DNA from 2 places in the Pontibacillus yanchengensis genome. Region 1 is predicted to be linked to the other one. Evidence: riboswitches for the same ligand, from Rfam matches in the RefSeq annotation. Region 1 holds a riboswitch; the other holds the start of a gene.
What was found. A riboswitch is a leader RNA that binds a small molecule or an ion and turns the genes downstream of it on or off. The one in region 1 is predicted to bind cyclic di-GMP.

Region 2: linked by a shared signal. The riboswitch ahead of GLW08_RS11215 (methyl-accepting chemotaxis protein) and the one ahead of GLW08_RS05990 (response regulator) in region 1 are both predicted to bind cyclic di-GMP.

What each region holds. Positions count from the first base shown of each region.
Region 1 is NZ_WMEU01000001.1:1,241,660-1,245,880, forward strand. It holds gene GLW08_RS05980 (MFS transporter) at 1-308, opposite strand, end outside; gene GLW08_RS05985 (MgtC/SapB family protein) at 554-1,018, opposite strand; cyclic di-GMP riboswitch class I at 1,976-2,061, shown strand; gene GLW08_RS05990 (response regulator) at 2,115-2,492, shown strand; gene GLW08_RS22070 (hypothetical protein) at 2,665-2,799, shown strand; gene GLW08_RS05995 (CBO0543 family protein) at 3,826-4,221, shown strand, end outside.
Region 2 is NZ_WMEU01000003.1:249,951-254,171, reverse strand. It holds gene GLW08_RS11220 (thermonuclease family protein) at 1-2,130, shown strand, start outside; cyclic di-GMP riboswitch class I at 2,347-2,438, shown strand; gene GLW08_RS11215 (methyl-accepting chemotaxis protein) at 2,553-4,221, shown strand, end outside.

The DNA of each region.
Region 1 (4,221 bases):
GATGAAAACATCAATAGATCTCCCCAATATAAAAGGGGAATAAGCAAAAGAAACATACCTCTTAATCCATTCTCTACAACCATTAACGTTCTTCTATTAAATTGATCCAGTACAACTCCCGCAAAAACGCTAGATATCAGTGGTGATATCGTTGCTGCTGTAATTACAAACCCAATCGCAGAAGCTGAATTAGTCAGTTGATATACAAACCACGCAATTGCAATCCACGAAATCTTTTTAGCTAGTTCTAGCACTAACCTAGCTATAAGAAAAAAGGTGATGTTTCTCTTAGCTAATACATGCAGCATATGAAAAGAACTCCTCAAAAACTGGTAAATCATTATGATTCCATTTATTTCACACTTTCATATAATTCTACTTTCCTGTCAATTAGTTAACGAATCTCAATTGACATACAGAAAATAAAAACAGCATGCGACCTGCACATGCTGTTCATTGTCAATATTGTAGACCCCTAAAAAGATTACACAAATGGTTCTGCACCTTGATCTCAGAACCGAGAATATATTCATGAAAATTAGTCTTTTTTGATTTATTTATTTCGAACTAATTCACGGTTTTCAAAATAACCGGCAGTTTTCGTAAAAATAAACGTAATGAATACCGAATATAAAACTGCCATATAGAATCCAGCTCCTACACCTATACCTACACCACCTACAAATAGAATCATAGCCGCAGAAGTAAGTCCTTTAACTCTTAGTCCATCCTTTAATATCACTCCCGCACCAAGGAAACCTAATCCAGATACTATTTGAGCAGCAAGTCTCATAGGGTCCATTACTTTCCCGCTAAATGGTTCACTAAATGAAGATGCACTATTTATCGAAATAATTGTAATCAAAGTACATGCAGTAGACACATAAGTATAAGTCTTCATACCTGCTGGTTTATGTTTTGAGGTTCTATCCATTCCTATCATAAAACCTAGCAAAGCACTCAATGTAATCTTAAAATACATTTCATACTCTATAAAGAAAGACGTAATAGTTTCCATAGTATCAACTCCCTTCTCATTATACTAAAATTACTTTTATTAGATTACAATAATCTTCCTATGTAAAAATATATATGCAAGAAGAAGAGGAAATAATGTAAAAAAAGATGTCTTTTAATGCCTAGGAGATAAAGTAGGGAAAATAGAGAGAATAAATATCAAGCTTTAAAACGCTAGTACGTGCCAAAGATGTAATGAAATTCAATCCGGATCATCAAGGTAATAATATGTTTCATTAAATATGTTAATAGTTTCTTCATTAATTTTTATAGTTTTATTATCTATCCACTTAAAATCTAAGTTTTAAAGGAATATATATTAAACAAATATATATTTGAAATTAAAAGTATAATAATAGTTATTAGAATATTTTTTAGTGTCATTAAACCTCCACCTTCACATAACAAAACAAGAACTCTACAAACTCTCTAGATATAAAGAATTCTCCTTTACTCATCATCTTTTTCTTTTACATATTGATTAGCATTATAAGTTATTTCTCGTAAAGATTTAAGCATATTATCCACTTGTTTACTTTTTTCCTTGGAATAATATTTTTCAAAATTATACAAAACATTATCAGTTGTAGCTTCAAAGACTGTTTATCCGAATATTAAGTTTAAATCATAGGCGTCATGTAGGCCTTCAAAATAATCAATACTCCTCTTTTGTTCCAACGCATCAGCTATATTCACAAAATACCTCCCTCTTTTATATAGCGTGTTTACCCAAGTTGTACTTATAGTATCTATATTAGGCTGAGAGGATTTTTCTTCTACTGCTCCTCCCCAATTACACCCACTTAATACTAGATCTAAAATCACAATTAAATTCAAATAAATTACACACTCACATTAGTTGGACTGTAGAAGATTATTAGAAGTATATTTTAGAATCCCTCTTTTATTAACAAATTTTTCAATAACACATCAAAAATTGTAGAATTCTGTCGATATATGCTAGCATAGGCAAATTTTACGAAAGTAAAAGACGCAAAGCCACGGACCTAAAGTTTTATGTACCACGGTAGCCGGGTTGCACATCGAATCCCATTTCCTAATTTGCCTTAATATTTAGCGAAAAGGGGGATGTCTTCATGCATAGCGTAATGCTAGTTGATGACTCCAAATTCATGCGGTCATGGCTGAAAAGCCTACTTCATGACTCAAATTACTATGTTGTAGCAGAAGCAAGTGATGGTTGTACTGCTACTACACTCTATAAGGAACACAGACCGGAAGTAGTTATTTTAGATATCACATTGCCATGGCTTGGAGGTATCGATTGTCTTAGAAACATTTTAGATGATGATCCTAATGCCAATGTGATGATGTGTTCATCAGTAGGTCATAAATTCCATGTAACGGAGTCTCTCAGAATAGGAGCTAAGGACTTTATAATGAAACCGAACTTTAGTCATTTAATTGAGTCCTTAGATAAAATAACTTCAGAAAAGAACTTCATCGTTAAGTGAAATCTATATTCAATAGACGATTGAACTACATAGAAAGTCAAATGTCCTATATATGATTTATATTCAATGTAGGGACTTGCGACAAATTTCCTGTTTTCTTCCTATAACTTGAAATTTTCTGAATATTAACCATATAATGTAAACACATCCAAATTAAGGAGGTGTTTTCTACATGGAAAAACTAAAAAAGTTTGGTTTAGTAGGTGTTGTAGCGCTAGGTTTAATCGCTGGAACATCATATGCAGGTGCTAATCAATCCGAACAGGCATATGATGCATGTGAGTCTTGGTATTACACAGATTGTTAATAAAATACTTAGTTTAGCTCCCCCCCTAATAGGGGAGCTCTTTTAACTCTAATTAATAAGCTCAAGCTGTAATTCTTTGAGTTCTTATATAAAATACCTTCTGTAAGGAAAATTCATTGTTAATCACCCTCCCTAACAAGATAACCATTGTCATATAATTCAAATAATGTATAATGAAAAATCAGGAAATTTGGGTTTCGCTGTTTCTACCCCTAATTCAGTGATTATTAATTTGAAACTCTTCAAGATAAAATTTCCTGGAACTTAAGAGCTAAGTTCCCCTCACTAAATGTTTTGAGCGCATGTGTTATTTGCACATTGCGCTATTTTTTTGCTTTAATTTCTTAGCCCTCTATTTATTTATTACTATCCATAAATTCAATCATTTCTTCAATTGATGTACATGCGTGTTTTTAATTACACCTAATCACTATTTAGTTGCATCTATATCAAAGTTTCGAAATTGCTATTTTGGGGTAAATAATTGAAATGGCTAAATTAAGGAGTTTCTTATGAATGAAATCTTGTTAAATGATGATGAACAAGAGATAATAACAAGAGACTTAAACAGATTAAACGAATTACGAAACACTATCTCCCATACAGACTCAAATTATTTGACAGTACTAGACTCCGAAATAGATTTAATTCACACAGCTTTAACCAATAAACCGACTTAATTATTAATTTTTGAATTTCTATTATTTCGTATATATTATTGTTCTATCATTCCAACTAAACTTCAAAGCACATGGCCTTAAGAGCTATGTGCTTTTTTCTTTTTTATAATTTAAGAACATCTAAGCTGTTGCCTTGATATATCTCTATTTAACTTCACCCCCTTGAAATTCCAATGTATAATTTCTATCTAACTAAGAATCCAATGACATTTTCCATGAAAGGCGTTCAGTCTATATACTGAGCGCCTTTCTCTATTTAATAAACACAAGCTATTTTATTGAAGAACCTTTTCAAAGGAATGATTTTTGGTAACACTAATAATAAAATCATGGAGTTGTTGTTATTATGGATCAACAAACATACTTAGAAAAAAACCTAGAATTTTATGAAAAACTCACTAACATGGCAAAATCAAAAATACCGTTCTGGTATGAAAACGTATTATTCACACCTCATTGGTGGGCAGGATTAGCATTATCAACTGCACCATGGATAGTTTGGTTCTTACTAAGCAAAAAAGAAAGTAGAGATAGACTTTTGTATTCAGGATTTTTAGTTATATTACTTTCATCCTTCCTTGATTTTCTTGGTGTGAAGTTTGGGCTATGGGTGTATCATTATGGGCTATTTCCTTGGATACCTGCATATGCACCTTGGGACTGCTCGCTAATACCAGTGATAATTATGGGGTTGATTGAATATAAACCCCATGTTTCACCACTATTAAAGGGCTTGATATAT
Region 2 (4,221 bases), on a different contig from region 1:
CTTGCTGGTGACACAGACGTTACTGATGCTTACGATCCTACCGATGAATGGATTGCTTTACCTAAAGACACTTTTTCAAACCTTGGAAAATATGAGTCCGTACAGCCTCCTGAGCCAAAGGATGAATATACAGCTACAGTTGAGAGAGTTGTAGACGGGGATACAATTAAGATTGAATCATCCATTCTGGGAGCAGACACCGTAAGATACTTAAACATCGACACTCCTGAAACGTATCATATGGATTCATATGACTCCTCTTTGATTACAACCAATCCAAATCACTCACAAAAATATCACGGTGTACAAGCTACAGAACACCTACAAACATTACTACAACCAGGCGATGAGGTAACCCTTGATGTTAGTGAAAAAGTGACGGACGATTACGGACGTTTGCTTGCAGAAGTCATACGTACGTCTGACGGACTGAATACGAACCTAAATATGGTTGAAAAGGGCTATGCTGTAACGTATTTCATCGCCCCAATTGGCAGCGAGGAAACCTACCAAATGTACCAACAAGCTGCAAAAACTGCCCAGGCTAATAATTTTGGAATCTGGAGCGAAGAAACTCCTTTACTTGAATTACCCTTTGAATTCCGTGCACGTTACGATCAAAAAGGCTACTCAAAATATGTAGGTAATTCAGAGACAAATCAATATGTAAGACCTGCAAATTGGGAGCAAGTACCGGTGGAGAATCGTATTTTCTTCTGGACAGAACAAGAAGCTATTCAAGCCGGATATGAGCCAGCATTTGAACGTGGCAATAAGATTGCCGATGCCCGCTATGCGCCAGAAGGGTCCAACGTTGCTGTTCAAGGAACGGTCATTGCAAAAGACGACAAAAACTACTATATCCAAGACGACACCGCAGGGATTGTTGTACGTACGGACGCAGTTAATGCATCCATTGGTGATGTCATTCGAGCTTCAGGAAATACAGAGGAGTATTATGGACTCCTTCAGGTCGTAACAGATGATGTGACCATTGTAGAAGAAAACGCTCGTGAACTGGAACCTAAATTAATCGATGCTAACGACTTAGGTGAATCACTCGAAAGTCAACTCGTATCGTTACAAACCGTTTCGGTCGAGTCTGTAGATAAGTACAATGATTTTCAAGCAAACGATAAAAGTGGTTCCTTTGTAATCAATTCGGATGAAAACCTACTAGAAGTGGGCACAACCTATGACACTATTACTGGGTATGTAACATACAGCTTTGGTCAATATAAAGTAGTTCCACGTTCTGCGGATGATATTGTAAAAGACATTCCTGCCGTCTCTATTCAGGAAGCTCGAGAATCTACTATTGGGAGCCGGGTTAACATAGAAGGAATCGTAACAGCGGCTTTCCCAACTGGCGGGAAGATCAATTATTATGTACAAGACGAAACAGCAGGCATCGTCGTACGAGCGGAAGACCTTGGCGCTAATGTTGGTGACCGCATTCAGGCTAAAGCAGTAACAGAAGAATATTTTGACCTATTACAACTTCAACCTTCCGAACAAAATGCTACAATCATCGAAAAAGATGTAGGCATTCCACAAGCTAAACCCATTACATCAAACGAGTTCTCCGAAGAACTGGAAGGTCAATTGGTTAAAATAAACCTAGCGGAAGTAACGGATGTTGATGCGTTCCATAACTACACCGCCCAAGATGAACAAGGCACTTTTGTCATTGATTCCGATAATGACTTGGTTGAGATAGATAAAGTATATGAATCTATTACCGGTGTCCTTACCTATAACTACGATGAATATAAAATCATGCCCCGCTCTGCTGAAGATGTTGTTGCACTCAATCTATTCGAAGATCATTTAGACGGATCTATGACTCTAGAGAACGTAGCCACTCAACTAGTAGAACTAGAAGCAATGTTCGGTTCTGACAAAGTTGGTAAGCTTTTAGATGAGCAACTATCATCATTTATAACTACAAACGGTAACACAAGCCAGCACATCGACTCTACCGTTCACCATATTTTAAAATCTATGCAAAAGATGAATAACGATAAAGAGGAAAAAGAGATGAAGAAGATTGAACATGAGTTAGAGAAGATTATGAAGAAAGATGAGAAGAGTAATGGTAAGAAGGATAAAGGTAACAAAGCAGCATAGAAAATAGGTAAAAAAGTAAGCCTCTCAAGTATGAACTACTTGAGAGGCTTTTTTTAGGGTTATTCATCTATTCTCAGTAAAGAAAAACAAACTAAATAATTCCTATAATGATTTAATAAAATGATTCTTTATGCCGATACAAATATAGACAAAGTTTCATTCATCCGTTTCACACGAGAAGTTAGTGTAATTTTTCTTTAAATACCATCTTTCTTCATACCAAAGTGGCAAACTTAGCGAAAGATAGGGGCGCAAAGCTATGGGCCTACCGTATTGCATTGTAATACCAAGGCAGCCGTGCTCCCGAAATGGTACTAATCCATACACCGTTCTTCGGTGATTTTTTATGTATGAGAATAGAAATGGATCTAAAATGACGTGTGAGCCAGGACGGGTTTTTTATTACAGGGGGAATTCAGGAAATGAAGAAGAAGACAAACAAGAAACGGTTCAGCAAAACTCCAGGGAGCTTTTTTAATAAGACGATTCAGCGACAAATCTTACTCCCTTTTCTTATCTTAATTATGGTTGGAGGCTTAATCATCGCTGGTGTCAGCTACACATTTAGTGTTTCGCAAACTACCGATGAGCTAGTCAACAACGTAGAACAACAGATGGCAAGTTTAAATGACTCATTTGATACATATTTTCAAACACAAGAACAAGTTGTACAAAACTTAGCGAACTCTCGTAAACTACAAAACTTTGAACATTTCAAAGAAGAAATGCTTCTCAATTTTGTAGACATGGATAACATGAATGATTCCATTACCAATATTTATTATGGACAGGAAAACAACGGGGACATCGTCATGTCGGCCTCTGTCAATCTATCATCTGATTTTGACCCAAGGGAACGACCTTGGTACAAATCAGCAGTTGAACAACAAGGGGAAGTCATATGGACAGAGCCATACCGTACTGAAGGGTCTGATGAACTACTCATTAGTGCAGCCCAAACGGTCATGCAAAATGGTGAACTGCAGGGAGTCGTATCAGTGGATATTAACCTTGACTCTTTGGTATCCACTATCAATAACATCAAAATTGGTGATGCAGGATACGCAGCCATCCTAGATAAAAATGGGGTGTTTTTATCTCATCCAAATGAATCCAATATCGGCAAAAACGTTTCAGATGCCGGTTACTATAAGGACTTAATTGCTCAAAATCAAGATAACGGCATTGTAGAATATGAGCTAGAAGGCGAACAAAAAGCTATGGGGTATGCTGTGAACAAACGCTCTGACCTCATCATCATTGGATCTGTTTACAAGTCAGAATTTGCAGAAAAAGCAACACCTATTTTGATTCCAATTGGTATTAGCTTGCTAGGTGTTATCCTTCTGTCCATTCTTGCATCTACTATCATCACTAGAAGACTTACAAAACCTATTAAGAACTTGCAAGCAAAGATGAAAGAAGTAGAAGAAGGAAATCTACAAGTTACGCTCGCACAGTCAGGACATAACGAAATAAGCCAACTTTCAAGATCCGTAGATGAAATGAAAGAAAGCTTGCGCTCGCTCATTCAAAATGTAGGTGGTGCAGCCCACTCGGTATCCAGTCAGAGTGAAGAGCTTACTCAATCTGCAAATGAGGTGCGAGAAGGTAGTTTACAAATAGCGTCTACCATGACTGAGCTTTCCTCAGGTGCGGAATCCCAGGCGAATAGTTCTTCTCAGTTATCTGAAATGATGGAAGATTTCACAACAAAAATTCAACACGCTCATCAAGGTGGCATCGAGGTTGCTAACGCTTCAGAGGAAGTACTGTCTATGACAGAAGAAGGCAGTGAGATGATGAATCGCTCTGTAGAACAAATGATGACCATCGATGCCATCGTCAAAGAAGCAGCGGAAAAAGTACAAGGATTGGATAAACAGTCGCAAGAAATCACCAAGCTCGTTGAAGTCATTCGCGATATTGCTGAGCAAACAAACCTGCTATCTTTAAACGCAGCTATTGAAGCAGCTCGAGCTGGCGAACATGGAAAAGGGTTTGCAGTTGTTGCAGATGAAGTTCGTAAACTAGCAGAACAAGTATCGTCATCCGTTGGGGATATTACGACTATCGTACAAAATATCCAAA